Regions from separate parts of the Aliisedimentitalea scapharcae genome, predicted to be linked through region 3. Evidence: riboswitches for the same ligand, from Rfam matches in the RefSeq annotation. Region 3 holds a riboswitch; each other region holds the start of a gene.

Region 1 (6,010 bases), 1.4 Mb from region 3:
TCGAGCCGCTCAACTTGGCCGCATACAAGCGCAGCTAGACTACTCGCACAGATGGGACACCGTCGGCGTCCGTGGCAGAGCAACAAAGGCTTTTGAGGCTGCGTTCCTGCGCGTAATCCCAGGGTCTGCCCCGATGCATCGTCGCGCGTTCGTCCCAGATCAGGACATCGCCGACCTGCCATTTGTGGCTGTAAACATAGTCGGCCTGAGTACAATGGGCGATGGCCCTGTCGATCAGCGCCTGCCCTTGTGCCAGTCCACAGCCTTCGATGGCAAAGGCGTGGCTCGCGATCAGCAGGGCTTCTTCGCCGGTCACCGGGTTTGGCCATACGGCACGCCAAGGGCGGTCAGGCCAACGTGTCATGCGGGGCAGGGTTGCCAGCTTTTCAGAGATGCGCGATCGGGAATGCGATAGGCGGTGCCAGATCACGGCGTCCCGCAATTGCGCTTTCAATTCTTCGGGCATCTCGGCCCAAGCAACCCGTGTCGAAGCGATTTCGGTCTCTCCACCGGTGTCCGGGACGACTTTGGCGGTGATGATATTGACCAGCGATGGGATCGGCAAAAAAGTGCTGTCGGTGTGCCACAACATGTTGGCCTGCAAATCCAGCAATCGTAGGTCGTCAGCTTCGCGCAAGCCTTTGGCCGTGCGGTTCGATAGCGCCGAGACCTCAAAAGCCACATCTGTACCCAAGGCCATCGACTCGCGGTTTTCCAGCGGGCCAAACAGGTGCCCCAACCGCGTGTGTTCCGCGTCTGACAGATCCTGCCCACGAAACAGCAGGGCCGAATGGGTTTCGAAGGCCTGGCGAATTTCTGGAAACAGGTGGTCGGCGGTAACGTCTGATAGATTGACGTCATGAAAAACCAACCCGAAACGGGGATGAAGCGGCGTGGTGTGCATGATTCTGAACCCTGTCTTTTCGAGAACTATTCGCCAGGACGTTGATTCGACCAAGCCCAAATTCGAGGCAAGGCCAGAATGGGCTGATCCAGAGGCGCGCGGGCGTGATTACCCGTCCTCGAAGGGGTCCCATTCGTCTTCGACTTCGGGCAGGGCTTCGGCTTCGACTTCAGCCAGAATGTCCTGTGCGGATCGAATTTCCTTGATCCGGGCCTTGGGGAAGTTGACCAGAACGGCCTGCACTAGCGGGTGTTCTTCAGCTTCTGCGCGCAATGCGTTTTCGGCGGCGTCTTCGCGTTCGCGAATGGTGTCACCACCGCCCTGATTGACCACGATGACAGCCCAGCGGTTTCCAGTCCATCGTTGCAACTGTGCCCCGAGCCTTTGTGACAGATCAGCAGGGGCATCTTCGGTAGGTTGAAATTCTACGCGGCCGGGCTGGTACGAGGCCAAACGCACATAGCTTTCGACTTGGGCCAGCAATACGCCATCTCGATGTTTGCGGATCAATTCGATGACATGTTCGAAGGTGGGATAGCGGGCCAGAGCCAAGGCCGGATCGCCCGCCAATTCCGCCATGGGTGCGCCCGATCCGGAAGCACCAGGTGTAACACTGCTTGCGGCGGGTCCGCCGGCCGGCAGGTTGCCCATAGCAGACTGGGAGGAATATCCGCCATTGCCCCCAGGTGCAGCCATGCCGCCACCTGGATTCGGGGGGGGCGGAGGCGTGTCCTGCAGTCGGCGGATCAGCTCTTCGGGGCTGGGCAGGTCGGCCACATGGGTCAGGCGGATCACTGCCATTTCAGCTGCCATCATGGCGTTAGGCGCAGCGGCGACTTCCTCTAGGGCCTTGAGCAGCATCTGCCACATCCGTGTAAGAACCCGCATGGGCAGAGCTTCGGCCATCTGGCCGCCCCGGGCGCGTTCGTCGGGAGAGATCGTGGGATCTTCGGCGGCATCTGGGGTGATTTTGACCACAGACACCCAATGGGTGATTTCGGCCAGATCCCGCAGCACTGCCAACGGGTCGGCCCCTTCGGCGTATTGCGACCCCAGTTCAGTAAGCGCCCCGGCAGCATCGCCGCGTAGGATCATATCCATCAGGTCCAACACCCGGCCCCGGTCGGCCAGCCCCAGCATGGCCCGGACCTGATCGGCAGAGGTTTCGCCAGCTCCATGTGAAATGGCCTGATCCAGAAGCGATGTCGCGTCTCGGGCCGAACCTTCGGCGGCCCGCGTGATCAACGCCAACGCATCTTCTGCGATCTCGGCGTTTTCTGCGGCGGCTATCTTGCGCATCAGGGCGATCATGTCTTCGGGTTCGATGCGACGCAGGTCGAACCGCTGACACCGCGAGAGCACCGTGACGGGGACTTTGCGGATTTCGGTGGTGGCAAAGATGAACTTCACATGCGCAGGGGGCTCTTCCAGCGTCTTGAGCAGCGCGTTGAACGCACTGGTCGACAGCATGTGAACTTCGTCGATAATATAGATTTTGTAGCGAGCCGAGGCCGCGCGATACCGCACCGAGTCGATGATCTCACGGATGTCGCCCACACCGGTGCGGCTGGCAGCGTCCATTTCCATGACGTCGACATGGCGTCCTTCCATGATCGCCGTGCAATGTTCGCATTGTCCGCAGGGTTCGGTTGTCGGGCCGCCGGTCCCATCGGGACCGATACAGTTCATTCCCTTGGCGATGATCCGTGCTGTCGTGGTTTTGCCGGTGCCCCGGATCCCGGTCATGATGAATGCCTGGGCAATCCGGTCCGCAGCAAAGGCATTCTTGAGTGTGCGCACCATCGCGCTTTGTCCGACCAGGTCGGCAAAGGTTTCAGGGCGGTATTTGCGGGCCAGCACTTGGTACTGGCTGGCGGTGTGATCAGTCATGCAATGCTCGCGCCGGGATTCGTGAGGTCAGGGTCGCCGCTCAGGGTACGGCGGTAGGCCCGTGACGTCCACCGGTCATAGGGGCCAAATGCCCGGTCTGCCGATTTCTCTTTGGGATCTCGCAAAGCTGCTGCACTATTGGCTCCCAAGGAGGCGATAGCAGGCTTGAGGCGACACATGCAGGCACAGGACAGTCAAGACGGTTCCCCGGATGCTGGCCACACAGGGCTGGTCATCCATGCGATTTCGGTCGCAGATGGGATTCTTGCGATCACCCAGCTGCCAGGGGCTTCGGGGTGTTACCAGACCGATATGAACCATATTCGTGAATGGAGACCGGGCCTGGTGATTTCAATGACCACTTATACGGAAATGGAGGCGGTCGGGGCGTCGGCCCTGGGGCAGGACGTGCAGCGTGCAGCCAGCCGCTGGGCGCATCTTCCGGTCGAAGATTTCGGTGCGCCGGGCCCCGGTTTTCTGGCCCGCTGGCCCGAGATCAGCCATATGGCCCGCAAGGCGCTGGTCGGTGGGGGGCGCGTGCTGGTGCATTGCAAGGGTGGGTGTGGCCGGTCCGGCATGGTTGCGCTGCGGTTGATGATTGAATCGGGAGAGGTCCCGGCCCATGCACTGGCCCGGCTGCGCGCAGTGCGCCCGTGTGCGGTGGAAACCACCGAGCAAATGAATTGGGCGTATGGGGAGCGCAGGTTGCCCCACGCTCCGACCTGACAGGCGTCAGGGAACCGCCACCGAGAGAGCGGGCGTTGCGGGTTGAGCCGGTCGGGTTCGCGCCTGAAGCATGGCGCAGGGTGTATGCGCCGCACCGGGGGAGGCCATCGCACCGGTCATGTCAAACAATGCATCGGCAATGCGATCAAGCGTGGCGTTCGCGGTATCGCCCGAGACCCCGCAAAACAACCGGATCTGGTCCTGTGTCGCCACAAAACGCGCCGTACAGACACGATCGCAGCCCTGGACATCCGCAGATCCGTCGATTTCAAAATCAGGCGATGTGGCTGCTCCGGCGCGATGTACCGCCTGGGTCAGTCGTTTGACGATCCGCGCAGCTGCCGGACAAGGGCGTCCGGTGTGCTGGCACAAGGTTGCAGCATAAGAATACGTTTTGTCAGTCCAGATCATAGCGCCCTCCGCGCAGTTGAACGGGTGGACCTGACAGGTGTTGCGATGTGGTATTGGCGCGTTGTGCCATCATCGAACCCTGCCCAGACACCCCGTCCAGGTACAAGTTTCAGTTCCGATGGCAGGTCTCCTGACTTGCGGGTCAAAACTTCCCCGATCCTTCCCACGCCGGATCTGGCGCAGTGGTGATCATTCGGGGTCGCTCGCCGCCTACAGTTGCGGGGGCAGTCGTGGACTGGGCCCTTTTCGGGGCCGCACCACATTCCCTTTTCATCCCGGCCACGTGAGCAACGCGGGAACCATCGGGTTCATCGCTAATGCCTGCGACCCCGCAGCGTCAAGCGGATTCGAAGTGGCACATCTGGTCTGGGAGGCGGCGCAGGATATCCGAATCGCGTTGGACCCGTGCCAATTGCCAGCCACCCTGCATCAGCAAATACAGGTTCTCGGCTGATCGGTGCGCCTGTTCGGGGGATTGTCCCAGACGCAGGGCGTGTTGTTCGACCTCGGTAATCCAGCCCTGAAACAGATGTGCTGCGTGGGTGTGAAAATCTTCGTTTTCCGGCCCTTCGAACAGGGTTGCAGAGACCGGGCAACCGCTCCACTTTCCGGCGCTATCAAACAATTTGGCGAGCTTGTGACACAGAGTCGTGGCCCCCGCTGCAAATGTATCCGCAGGGTCAAAACTGCTGGCGATCAACCGCAACATCTGGTCGGATGCCCAGGTGGCCGATGCCAACGCTAAGTCGGCCTTGCCGTTGGGAAAGTGGTGATACAGCGATCCTTTGGGTGCCTTTGCTTCGACCAGCAATTCATTCAATCCAACGCCATGATAGCCCCTGTTGCGGAACAGATTGGCCGCAGCTCGGATCAGGCGATCCTTGGTCGATAGCGGTTTTGGCGGCGTAACGTCAGTCATGGTGCCAGCTTGACAGAACTGGACCGATTGGTCCAGAGAGTGAATAGACCAAACGGTCTAGTTCGAAAGCGGGGTGGAAGATGCGAGATTTGCAACCTGATGTCACGGAACAAGATGTCAGTTTTGATGCCGGTTCAAAACGCCTGCACGGCACCTTGTTCCGCCCCAAGGGCGATCCTGTTGCCGCCGTTGTCCTGAACCCGGCGACCGGCGCACCGCATGGCTTTTATCGACATTTTGCCCGTTGGTTGGTTACGGACCGCAATATGGCCTGTCTGACATATGATTACTCGGATTTTGGGGCTTCGGCTACGCGGCACCCGCGAGATTCGGATGCGACGATGTCCGATTGGGCGTTGGTTGATCAACCCGCGGCGCGGAATGCCATGCGCGATCTGCTGCCTGGCGTGCCAATTTGGGTGGTGGGACATTCACTGGGGGCGATGCTGATGCCTTTGCAAGACGGGCTTGAGGATGTGCAGCGCATGATCGGTGTCGCCAGCGGCCTGGTGCGCCACACGGACCACCCCTGGCCTTATCAGCTGTTTGCCCGGTTGTTCTGGTTTGGACATGCGCCAATGCTGGTGAAGATGCTGGGGTACCTGCCGGGGCGGGTGGTCGGTTTCAACGTGGATCTTCCATCGGGTGTCTATTGGCAGTGGCGCAGGTGGTGCACGAAACCCAAGAGTTACTTGCCAGAAATGGGGCAAGGGTTGCCGGTCGCTGATTGGTCTCGGTCAGGTGCGCCGGTCTCGCTATTTGCCTTTGACGATGACGAAACGATTCCGCCGAAATGTGTTGCCCGTCTGCAGGATGTATATGGCCCCGAAAAAACCAAGTGTACGACCGTTGTGCCGTCGGATTTTGGTCTGTCCAAAATCGGCCATATGGGGGCTTTTGCTCGTGCTTCCGCTTCCCTGTGGCCCACGTTGATTCCGCAGGCGTGATAGATCGCCAGTTCGCAATGTCAGATCTCACACAACGGTAAAGTATTTTAAAACAATAGATTGGGCGGATATTTGTCGCCGTGTTTTCGGCCAAAGAATGGACCTTCTGATGTTGCGTTTCGACAAGTCTCCAAGAAGCTGTTCAACTGACCCCGGTTTTGAGAGCCTTGCTGCAATTTGGAGATGAGAGCCACGTCTTGAGATCGCTTGCTG
Region 2 (6,010 bases), 2.0 Mb from region 3:
GCCTCCCAAGCCGAAAGGACCGAAAATGTCTGAAAGTGAAATCAAGGACCTGTTCATTATCGGCGGTGGCATCAACGGCTGCGGTATTGCCCGCGATGCGGCGGGCCGTGGATTGAGCGTGACACTGGCCGAAATGAATGACCTGGCCTCGGCTACATCGTCGGCCTCGACCAAGCTGTTTCATGGGGGACTCAGATACCTGGAGTACTTTGAATTCCGCCTGGTGCGCGAAGCATTGGTCGAGCGGGAAACTCTGCTGCGCGCCATGCCCCACATCTCATGGCCGATGCGATTTGTGTTGCCGTATCATCGCGACATGCGGTTTGAAAGCGACACCCCGACCTCGCGCTTGTTGACGTGGGTCATGCCCTGGATGAAGGGGCGCAGACCGGCCTGGTTGATCCGATTGGGTCTCTTTCTGTATGATCACCTGGGTAAGCGCGGCATCTTGCCAGGCACCCGCAAGATCGACCTGACGCAAGACCCTGCCGGGCAGGTGTTGAAACCCGAATTCAGCACGGCTTTTGAATATTCTGATTGCTGGGTCGAGGACGCCCGCCTGGTCGTGTTGAACGCGCGGGACGCACAGGCCCGCGGGGCCGACATTCTGACACGGTCCAAGGTGGTGTCCGCCAGCCGGGAGCAGGATCTCTGGGTGATCAAAGTCCAGAACCAAACCACCGGCACCATCCAGACGCACCGCGCCCGCATGCTGGTCAATGCCACCGGCCCCTGGGTTGCGGATGTCCTGAAGGATCCGTTGGGGATCAAAAGCCGTGAAACCGTACGGCTGGTGCGCGGCAGCCATATTGTGACCCACAGGCTGTTTGATCATGACCGGTGCTATTTTTTTCAGGGCACGGACGGGCGGATCATCTTTGCGATCCCCTATGAAGAAGATTTCACATTGATTGGAACCACCGATGCCGATCATGATTCCCCCGACACGGCCCCAACCTGCAGCGAGGCCGAACAGGAGTATCTGGTGAAATTTGCGTCAGAGTACTTTGAACACCCCATCAGCCGGGATGACATCACGTGGACCTATTCAGGGGTACGCCCCCTGTATGACGACGGTGCCAGTTCTGCGACCGCCGCGACCCGGGAGTATGTGCTCAATCTGGATCAGGCCGCCGCGCCTTTGCTGACCGTATTCGGAGGCAAGATCACAACCTATCGCAAACTGGCCGAAGCCGCGATGGCACAGGCCCAGGCGGTATTTCCGGATCTCGCGTCGAACTGGACGGCAGGCGTGGCAATGCCAGGTGGCGATTTTGGCGTGGACGAGTTTGGGGCGCAGGTGCAGGCGCTTGAGCAGAGCTATCCGTTTCTAACCCCCTATTGGGCGCGCCGACTCATCCGGGCCTATGGAACCGAAGCCCGGATCGTTCTGGGCGATGCCAAATCCGAAAGCGATCTGGGACAGTCCTTTGGGGCCACGATCACGGCCCGGGAACTCGAATGGGCCATGGATCAGGAATGGGTGCGCACGGCCGAAGACTTCTTGTGGCGGCGTAGCAAGCTGGGGCTGCGGGTCTCTCCACAGCAGGTCTCTGAGATCGACGCCTTCATCGCTGCCAGTTGCACCAGTCGCAAAGTATAGGTCACACAAACCGGGCGCTCGACGGACGGCGGGCATCGGGTGGGCTTGCCCGCGCGATGCCTGGCCCAACGGGAGGAGGCGCATCTGCGATGCGCTGAGCTCCGGGCGGGAGCACACCGCCGGCATCGAACACGTCGGTCGGACCACTGGCGTCGCTTTGTCTGTCACGGGCAGCGACCAGGTATTTTCAACCAAAAAGAAGCAGGAGCCCTGTGCCCGGCTTCGAGCGGACGCGCGGACCGGTCATCGGTGCGGGGGTCCTGGCCCTGACCTGAATAGCTGACTACTGGGCGGTCTAACGTTGGAGTTTTCCAGTGCCTTTTCCGAGCGCGGCAGACAGAGAGGTGCAACAACCGGGCAGGGTCACACATGCACAGATGACGTTTTTGCCCAAGCAGGTGGAGGATTGCACGCTGATGGCGCGCGCAATGCCGAGCGGTGCCACCGAGCGGAATTGCCGAGGTGACACTCCACAACTGGTGCAAAAAATATTCCGACCAGATGCCGCCCGAGATAAAACACTTGAAGATGTCGGATGAGGCGATCACCAGGGTGACACACCGGGTCGCTGATCTGCCCTTGGAATGAGCCACGTCACGCCATTGTCCGTGTGACCCTGACGAATGCCGCAATCGCAGGGTTTACCAGAAAGTTCCGAGCGAAAGACCTGAGCACACACCGGGTCCCGAGCCTGGACGATGCAGGTTCAAAACCCAGGAGTGGTGTAGCGACGACAGCGAAGGTCGCCCCCACAGCGCAATCGGAAACACCCCGCCGACCGCGTTGATGAATGGCTCAGACATGCAACAAGCGCCCTGAGACTGCCCCCCCCGAGAACTTTCAGTCCGGTGGCCCACACACCGGGAGCGGCACAAACCCTCTGCTTTGCCAAAGCTATGGCAGAGCAGTTCAGTGGGAAACATCACCCGCCTGTCGGCCCTGACACTGAGCGTCAAGGAAACGACGGCGCGATCTGCCCAGATCGACGCGCCGAAGGAACCGCCGATCAGACCTCACCCAAAGATCAGAATTCCACGCCCTTTTGCGCCTTCACACCCGCCCGGAAGGGATGTTTGACCAGCGCCATTTCAGTGACCAGATCCGCGATTTGGATCAGCTCTTCCTTGGCATTGCGACCGGTCAACACCACATGGGTCATCTCGGGCTTTTCAGTGGCCAGAAATTCCACCACTTCGTTGATATCCAGATACTCATAGCGCAGCGCGATATTGATTTCGTCCAGCAACACCATCTGTATCTCGGGGTTACGAATCATTTCCTTGGCTTTTTCCCAGCCCCGTTGCGCGGCGGCAATATCGCGGGACTTGTCTTGGGTTTCCCAAGTGAACCCTTCGCCCATGGCATAGAATTGGCACAGATCGGAAAAATGCGTTTCGATCAGGGTGCGCTCCCCGGTCTGCCAACCACCTTTGATGAATTGCACCACAGCCGAGGGCATTTCATGGGCGATGCAGCGCATGATCATGCCAAATCCAGAGCTGGATTTGCCCTTGCCCGGGCCGGTATGCACGATGATCAGCCCTTTTTCACCGTCTTTGGTGGCCATCATCCTGTCGCGGGCGGCTTTTTTCTTGGCCATTTTCGCCGCGTGGCGGGCATCGTCATCACTTGGTGTTTCTGGCGTGTCGGTCACGGGGGACATCCTTCTCTTGACAAGGGGCAGGCCTTTGCCGCAAGGGGGCAAGGCTGGTGCCTGTTCTAGGACAGGCGAAGAGGGAATGCGATAGGCTGCGCGACATGTAAATGTCCAAAGCCGAAGCGCAGCCGCCCCCGCGACCGTGACCGGAGAGGTTGCCTGGCCACTGACCGCAAGGTTGGGAAGGCAGGCCAGCCGCAGAGAGCCCCACGTGGGTTTCTCGAAATCCGCAAGCCGGGAGACCTGCCAGCGCTGGAACTGTAACGGGCGAACGGGGTGTTTCGCGTCCGGCTGTTGGGCATGCCGCTCATGGCGCCCTTGCTGGCCATCTCTCCCTTGTCGTCGAAACGCGCGAAAGAGGTCTGCCATGATGGCTGAAAAGGGCCAGGTAACACTGACGATCTGCACGACCTGCCGTCGTGGAGAGATGAGCGACCCGGAAGCCAAACGCCCGGGCACCGAAATGTACGAAGCCTTGCAGGCCTTCGACCTGCCGGACAATATCCGCTTGCGCCCGGTGGAATGCCTGTCGGCCTGTACCCGGGGCTGTTCCATGGCGCTGACCGGAGGGCCGGCGCGCTGGTCCTATGTGTACGGCGATATGGACCCGGCGCAACACGCCGAAGACATCATTGCCGGCGTCACCGCCTATTCCAATACCGACAACGGGCTGGTGCCCTGGCGCGAACGCCCCGTTGTCTTTCGCAAACAATCCATCGCACGTATCCCCCCGGCTGAAATGCCGACAGAGGAGTAAGTCATGTCCGACCTCAACAAGATCCCCGTCACCGTCATCACCGGTTTTCTTGGCGCTGGCAAAACCACGCTGATCCGGCATCTGATGCAAAACCCTCAGGGCAAGCGTCTGGCCGTGCTGGTCAATGAATTTGGCACCGCCGGTGTGGATGGTGACATCCTGAAATCCTGCGCCGATGAGAACTGCCCGGAAAACAGCATTGTCGAACTGGCCAACGGCTGTATTTGTTGCACCGTCGCCGATGATTTCATTCCCACCATCGAACAGCTGATGGCCCTGCCGGAGCAGCCTGAACATATCTTGATCGAAACATCCGGTCTGGCTCTGCCCAAACCGTTGCTCAAGGCGTTTGATTGGCCCGCGATCCGATCGCGCATCACCGTGGACGGGGTGATTGCTCTGGCCGATGCCGAAGCTGTCGCCAAAGGCCAGTTCGCTCCGGATTTGGACGCGGTTCAGGCCCAGCGCGAAGCTGATGAGTCGCTGGATCACGAAACGCCCCTGTCCGAGGTGTTCGAGGATCAGATTTCCTGCGCTGACATCGTACTGCTCTCCAAGGCGGATCTGGCTGGCGAAGAGGGTATTGCCAAGGCACGCGCCGTGATTGATGCGGAAACCCCGCGCAAGCTGCCGGTGCTGCCAATGAGCGAAGGCGTGATTGACCCGCGTGTGATTCTGGGTCTGAACGCCGCCGCCGAAGACGATTTGGACGCCCGCCCCAGCCATCATGATGGCCATCATGACCACGAACATGACGATTTCGAATCCATAGTGGTCGAAATGGGCGAAGTAGATGACCCCCAAGTGTTGCAGGATGCAATCATCCGTCTTGCGCGCGAACGCAACATCCTGCGGGTCAAAGGGTACGTCGCTGTTACCGGCAAGCCGATGCGCATGCTGGTTCAGGCCGTTGGCGAACGGGTTCGGGCCCAGTTCGATCAGCCCTGGGGCAGTCAGCCCCGCAAGACCCAATTGGTTGTGATCGCCGAGCATGACGACATCAACGAAACGGCGATCCGCGCCGAATTGGGAGCCTGACGCACGATGCATGTCGTCTTTCGCGAAAGCCATGGGTTGGACCAGACCGACACCCCACAGGATCTGGGGCAAAACCCTGCGGACCTGGTGGTGTTGTCGTTCTCGGACAGTGACCTGGGTGCTTTTGCGGCGGGCTGGCATCGCGCGAATGGCAAACTGCCCACGTGCCGATTGGCCAACCTGGTAGCACTGAAACATCCGCTGTCGGTGGATGTTTATGCCGAACAGACGCTGGAGGGGGCCAAGGGCATTCTGGTGCGTCTGATCGGCGGCGAAAGCTATTGGTCCTATGGTCTGGCCACGCTTCAGGATTTGGCACGGCGCAAGGGCATTGCCCTGGCCATCCTGCCTGCGGACGGGCGCGAAGATGCACGCCTGGACGAACTGTCCACCCTGCCCGTTTCCACATTACGCCGATTGCAGGCGTTGTGCGATGCAGGTGGCGCTGTGGCAGCACAGGCGGCGCTGGCCCAGTTGGCGCTGGCTGCTGGTCTCTATGCCGGGCCGGTACTGGGGCTCAAATCCATGCCGCAGTTCGGGTTTTATGATCCGGATCGGGGCGTCGTGCCGGACGTTGATCCGGACGGCAAACCGTTGGTTCTGGTCAGTTTTTACCGCTCCTATCTAACTTCTGCCGATACCGAACCGGTGGATGCGTTGATCGCCGAGTTCCGCAACCGTGGCTATGCCGCCTTTGGCGTCTTTGCCGCCTCGCTCAAAGCCCCTGCTGCTGCGGGATGGTTGCGCGAGACATTGCCCACGCTGGACCCGGTTGCGATCATCAACGCCACAGCCTTTTCAGCCCAAGCGGCGGATGGATCTGGGTCCCCCTTGTCGGTTGTCGGCTGCCCTGTGTTTCAGGTCGCCCTGTCAACCGCCCGGCGCAAGGATTGGGCCGAAGCCGAACGCGGATTGTCCCCTGCCGATCTGGCGATGCATGTGGTGCTGCCCGAAG
Region 3 (6,010 bases):
GGCCATGTGTCTCCCGAAGCGGCCGAAGGCGGTACAATCGGGCTCGTCGAGCAGGGCGATGTCATCGAAATCGACATTCCGAACCGGACAATTCACCTGGCCGTTGACGATGAAACGCTGGCCACCCGCCGGAGCGCACAGGACGCCAAAGGGTGGGTACCTGCCGAACCACGCAAACGCAAAGTGTCTACCGCGCTAAAGGCCTATGCCAAACTGGCCACCAGCGCCGCCAAAGGCGCTGTACGCCAAGTGTGACGCACGCACTCCGGCCCGTTTTCCAGCGGGCCGGAGCCGCCGGGCCAAAAACTTTTCGGGAAAAGTTTTGGCCAAAGTTTTAGCAAAACTTTGGCACCGCGGCATCAATCGCCGAGCTTTGCATGCACTTCGTTCAAATCGATTTCTCCTATCGGCATCTTGTTGCCAGGATTCTCGACATCATATTTGAAAAGTTCAAAGTCCCGTTTGAAGATCTCATAAACCAGATGCATTGACAGATCGTCGAAATAATCTTCGACCGGGTGCAACCGCTTGGGCCCATGCCCCTCGCTTTCGTTGAACCGCGGAATATCTCCCAGATCGACCGGATGTTGGGTTTCGATCGAATCCAGAACCTCCTGCATGCCTTCATTGAACTGTTCGGTCCAAATGATCTTGTCATAGGTTCCGCCGTTCCAGATAAAGGTCGAGACATGCCCTGACATGGCCGACCAGTGAATATCAGGCTCCATCGGCCGGCGAAACCGAATGCTGTCGCGAACAAACAACAGAAACCGGCGAAAGCTCTTGATCTGGTCGAACTCCTGCTTGCCGTCGTCGCCGCCAACCTCGATCCCGTAATCATAAATCAGCTTGGGCACCAGATTGCCACGGTACCGTTTGCCGTTGCGTTGAATGCCACAGATCTTGTCGAAAAACGAACTCAGGATCCGGGTATAGGGGTTGCGCACACAGGTGAACGCATAGGACCGGTGCCCCTGTACGTTGCGGGTGATCGGCCCCTGGCTGCCTTCCAGCGCCCATTTGTGAAGCCCGGTCTTGGCATCATGAATATCGCCATCAAAAAAGACACCATGATCCGAATAATGCAGGATTTGACCAATGGTGGAACAGGCACATTTGGGCACCACCCGATACACAACACTTTCGCTTTCGGTCATCCAGGTCCCGGGAAATCCCATATGCGTGCTCTCCTCTGATGCCCCTGCCCCATAACGTAGGGTCAATTGGGTTGCTTGTTTGTCTGACAAATTATCTTGTTTATTCAATCACTCTCAACCTTTATCAAGGTAAACAATGACAAGAAACCGGAGTGCTTCGTTTCCGAGATGGCAAAAATCGCCTATATCCTGCTTTGCCACAAGGACCCTGAGGCCATTGTGAAGCAAGCCGAACGCCTGACGGCGGCCGGTGACTACATGGCAATTCACTTCGATGCCCGTGCCAAACCCGAAGCTTACAAGCTGATCCGCGAGGCTCTGGCAGACAACCCCAATGTCACCTTTTCCCGCAAGCGGATCAAATGCGGCTGGGGGGCATGGTCCCTGGTTCAAGCGACGCTTTATGCCGTAGAGGCGGCCGTCGAGGAATTCCCCCGTGCGACCCATTTCTACATGTTGTCCGGCGATTGCATGGCAATCAAGACCGCAGAATATGCGCATCATTTTCTGGACAGCAACGATTACGACTTTATCGAGAGTTTCGATTTTTTCGAAAGCGACTGGATAAAGACCGGGATCAAGGAAGAACGGCTGACCTATCGCCATTACTTCAATGAACGCACGCACAAGAAACTGTTCTATGCCGCATTCAATCTGCAAAAACGATTGGGTGTTTCGCGCGAGATCCCGCATGATATCCAGGTGCAAATCGGATCCCAATGGTGGTGCCTGCGTCGGCGCACGGTCGAATGGATTCTCGAATTCACCCGCACCAGAAAAGACGTCATGCGTTTCTTTCGCACAACCTGGATTCCGGATGAGACGTTTTTTCAGACGCTTGTACGCCATCTGGTACCAGAAACCGAAGTCCAGGCGCGCACACTGACGTTCCTGATGTTCACCGACTATGGAATGCCGGTGAATTTCCATAATGATCACTATGACTTGCTGCTCAGCCAGGATTTCCTGTTCGCGCGCAAGATCAGCCCCGAAGCGGTCGAGCTCAAGGCCCGACTCGGGCGACTGTATGCGGCGCATGATGTCGATTTCCAGATTTCGAACGAAGGCCGCAGCCTGTATAAATTCCTGTCCGGCAAGGGGCGGATCGGACGCCGGTTTGCCATGCGGTTCTGGGAAACGGAAAGCACGCTTGGGCGTGAACGCGAACTCCTGATCGTCGTGTGCAAGAAATGGCATGTCTCCAAACGGATCCTGGAACAAATCCGTCATGTGACCAACATTCCCTGCATTGAATACCTGTTCAACGAAGAAGGCACCCCTCTCCCCGATCTTGGGGGTATCCAGTCGTCGCTGGAAAAACGGACCCGGCATCGGCGCGCCCTGATGCGCATGTTATTTGAATATTATGAAACTGATCGGTTGCTGGTCTGCATGGACCCGTCCAATCTGGACTTGCTGCACGACTTCTTTTCGGACCGCTCCGTCACCCGGATGCTGCACGTGGAATGTGAATTCACCGATGAATATCTGATCGGGCATGCGCACCGTGTGGGGTTGGCAGGCGAACGCACGCCGCAGGCCACGCTGGAACGGCTGCTTCCCACAATCCGCAATGACATCGTGCACGAGGCCGATCGCATCCGCGATGCCGGCTTTGCCCGCCATTATCGGGTTCACCAGTCCGACAGCCCGGAAGAGAATGCGGGCAAATTCCAGGACTTCCTGACCATCCCGCCCGATCAGGCCCTGCGCCTGGCCCAAACCGACCATTTGTTCGCGGATTGACCGGCGGGTTTCTTGCCCGCGGGGGCAGAATCGCCCGCCCTCGCCCGCCGCAAAACCCGCTCCACGTCGCAAAACATCCTGCGGAATTGGCTTTGCGGCACGGCCAACAACCGCTTGGTCGCTTCCCGACCCGGAGTCTTCGCAATTGGACTTTGCAAGGGACAAGAGGATACGCTAACACTGAATGATCCGGCGCCGGATTTCGGCTGCCAAAGGGAATCCGGTGTCACGGCCGCAACGCTGTCATTCCGGAGCCGCCCCCGCGACTGTAAGCGGTGAGCGCCTGTCCAATTGCCACTTGATCCTTTTGGATCGGGGAAGGCGGGCAAAGCGCCATGATCCGCGAGCCAGGAGACCTGCCGGGTAACGAACGTACAACACCGTCGGGTGCGACGGCAAGGAGAAGACAAAATGAACGCGCAAGCGACCACCGTTTCCCAGTCCCACAGCAAAGCCGGTTTTGGCATTGCTGTTTTTGCAGCTCTGATCGGTTTGGCCATCGTGTCGATCACCGGCCACGTTCAGGCGTCGACCCTGCACGATGCAGCCCATGACGTGCGTCACGCGACCGGCTTCCCCTGCCACTAAGCTGATGTTCACACGGATTTTGACCAGCGCGTTGTTCGCTGGTGCTGCAGCAGGGCTGATAACCGCCCTGCTGCAGTTGTATTTTGTACAGCCTGTTCTGCTGCATGCCGAGCTGTACGAAGGGGGGGATCTGGTTCATTTCGGGTCGTCATCAACGGTGTCGGCGCATCAGGACGTGAGCGGTTTTGAAGCCGTGCGCGACGGGTTGAGCGTGGTCTTTACCATGCTTGTCTACTCCGGCTATGCTATGGTTCTGGTGGCGCTGATGTCCCAGGCCGAAGAGCGCGGTGCCACCATCAATGGGCGCACAGGTCTGATGTGGGGTGTCGCGGGCTTTGTCGCTGTGCATTTCGCACCCGGGTTTTCGCTTGCCCCAGAAGTTCCCGGTGTTGCCGCCGCCGACGTTGGTGACCGCCAGATCTGGTGGTTCGCCACGGTGCTGACTGCGACCCTGGCCATGTGGTTGATTGCCTTTGGCAAATCCTGGACCGCCTGGGGGGCTGCTGCGATCCTGTTGCTGGCACCGCATGTGATCGGCGCACCGGAGCCTGCGGTGTTTACCGGTCCTGTCCCAACGGAAATCGGGGCCCATTTTGCCGCACGCGCCTTTGGCGTTGGCATGGTTGCCTGGGTTCTGCTCGGATGTCTGGCCGGATACTTCTGGCAACGCGAAGGCACAGGCTCGGCCAATGGTCAGGCCGCCTAAATCGCGGATTTGACCGCCGGTCCCTATCGCTCTGCGAGCGTCGCCACTCTTTGGGGGCGCTCGTCTCATTTTTTCGGACCCCAAGGACCAAATACCATGGATCGCTCCATTCCTCTCCTGCTGATCGGCCTCGTTTTTGGTGGCGGCATCGGCTTCACCATTGCCGCCGGAAATGGGATCACTTTTGACGGCCACGACCATGGCGACCCCGGCCAGCACGGCGGCTCAACAGCACAACATGCCGACGCGACCTCTGGGAACGGATCTGGGCACGGATCCGGCCACAACCACGACGAAATGGTGTCTGTCGCGGACGACGGCGCGGCACCAACGCTGACGCTCGCCGTGCACAAGGATCCTGCCGCTGGCTGGAATCTCAACATCCAGACAGAAAATTTCCGCTTTGCACCTGAAAACGCCTCGACCGCACATGTAGAGGGCGAAGGGCATGCCCACGTTTACATAAATGGCGTCAAACTGGGCCGCTATTACGCAGATTGGCTGCATCTGTCTGCCCTGCCCAAAGGCCAGGTCGAGGTCAAAGTGACCCTGAACAGCAATGATCACAAGATGCTTGCCGTGGGTGCCACACCTTTGAGCCAGACGCTGACAATCGAGAACTGATCACTCCGCAACGTTGCCGCCCCGTGCTGCCGTCTGTCGCGCGCGATCAGGCACCGCCTGGGCCGGTTTACCGGGTCAGGCGGTGCCTGGCCCAACGGGTCCTGGCGCATCTCTGATGCGTCTGGACCGGGCGGGAGCCCCCCGGGGCTGCCCAGTCTCAGCACAGGGCCGCGATCCGCCCCTTCAGGCAAAAGCGCAACCGACCACAAGGGCGCGCATCCTCAATCCACCCCTGGGGGGCGTCCAGATAGACCCCGACCGTTTCCAGAATATCCGACCGATCCGTCTCGGGCTGAACACCTGCAAAGAAATAGGTGGCCCGCCCTGCCCCCTGCAACGCCATCGTGGTCGGGTTGGCACATCCATTCAGACACGCCTGATCGCACAGCTGAACCTGTCCCGGCCAACGCAGGTCCAGCGCCGCCTGCAACCCGTCGCGAAACGACCGGTCCGCTGCCGACTTGCAGGTCGTGCACAGCACCAGTTGCACCTGAGTTCGGATCTCTGTCATCGGGTCGCTTACTTCGACTTCCAGCTGTCCAGCCACCGACGGATCCGGCCCCGGCGTTCCGAAATCGCATCCCCCGCCGCATAAAGACTGTCTTCGACATCCTCGATCATCGGATCAATACGGGCCTGCCGGAACCGGCGCCACCGCACCCAGATCGCCCAGACAATGCCAGCGAGAATCGTCAGAAAGACGATATTGAACCAGTTGACCGGGCTGTGATCGGGCCCCGCCACAGGTTTGATCGAAATCGCATTCGGAAAGATCGACAGGAATTCATTGCGCCAGCCATAATGCATGACCGACACCCACTCGGGATCCGATTTGGTCGAAATCCGGTCATTCGCTTCGGTATACAGGTTGGCGGTGTCGAACTTGAAATAGAACGGCCAGCCCCACCCGGTATCTTCGTTGCGATAGACAATTGCCCGGTTGCTGGGCCTCACCGCCTGAATGAATTGAACGTCGCGGCTGATCAGGTTCACCGACTGATCATCCGGAACCGCCCAAAACATCCGGGTCCAGTCGTTCAGCTCCTGTCGTTCTTCATAGGTATTGACGATCCGCACCGTGTCATGACTGGGCAGCGCATAATGCAGGACTGACCCGACGGTGCCCCAGAAAAGCAGAATGATCGCCCATTTGATATAGACCATGGTTTGAGGTCCTCACATAAAATTC

Evidence for each region. A riboswitch is a leader RNA that binds a small molecule or an ion and turns the genes downstream of it on or off. The one in region 3 is predicted to bind cobalamin.
Region 1: another riboswitch for cobalamin. It lies ahead of QEZ52_RS04060 (hypothetical protein); the one in region 3 lies ahead of QEZ52_RS18185 (CbtB domain-containing protein).
Region 2: another riboswitch for cobalamin. It lies ahead of QEZ52_RS07020 (DUF1636 family protein); the one in region 3 lies ahead of QEZ52_RS18185 (CbtB domain-containing protein).

Annotation. Positions count from the first base shown of each region.
Region 1 is NZ_CP123584.1:864,428-870,437, forward strand. Features, by position in the region: gene QEZ52_RS04045 (TauD/TfdA dioxygenase family protein) at 35-904, opposite strand; gene QEZ52_RS04050 (DNA polymerase III subunit gamma/tau) at 1,013-2,794, opposite strand; gene QEZ52_RS04055 (protein-tyrosine phosphatase family protein) at 2,972-3,520, shown strand; gene QEZ52_RS04060 (hypothetical protein) at 3,527-3,931, opposite strand; cobalamin riboswitch at 4,034-4,250, opposite strand; gene QEZ52_RS04065 (TetR/AcrR family transcriptional regulator) at 4,269-4,850, opposite strand; gene QEZ52_RS04070 (alpha/beta fold hydrolase) at 4,931-5,797, shown strand.
Region 2 is NZ_CP123584.1:1,493,178-1,499,187, reverse strand. Features, by position in the region: gene QEZ52_RS07035 (DeoR/GlpR family DNA-binding transcription regulator) at 1-33, shown strand, start outside; gene glpD (glycerol-3-phosphate dehydrogenase) at 26-1,603, shown strand; gene cobO (cob(I)yrinic acid a,c-diamide adenosyltransferase) at 2,628-3,266, opposite strand; cobalamin riboswitch at 3,295-3,526, shown strand; gene QEZ52_RS07020 (DUF1636 family protein) at 3,628-4,017, shown strand; gene cobW (cobalamin biosynthesis protein CobW) at 4,021-5,055, shown strand; gene cobN (cobaltochelatase subunit CobN) at 5,062-6,010, shown strand, end outside.
Region 3 is NZ_CP123584.1:3,911,733-3,917,742, forward strand. Features, by position in the region: gene ilvD (dihydroxy-acid dehydratase) at 1-255, shown strand, start outside; gene QEZ52_RS18175 (sulfotransferase family protein) at 360-1,178, opposite strand; gene QEZ52_RS18180 (DUF5928 domain-containing protein) at 1,326-2,903, shown strand; cobalamin riboswitch at 3,077-3,282, shown strand; gene QEZ52_RS18185 (CbtB domain-containing protein) at 3,315-3,491, shown strand; gene QEZ52_RS18190 (CbtA family protein) at 3,496-4,197, shown strand; gene QEZ52_RS18195 (hypothetical protein) at 4,294-4,821, shown strand; gene QEZ52_RS18200 (DUF1636 family protein) at 4,979-5,368, opposite strand; gene QEZ52_RS18205 (DUF1523 family protein) at 5,341-5,985, opposite strand; gene QEZ52_RS18210 (hypothetical protein) at 5,998-6,010, opposite strand, start outside.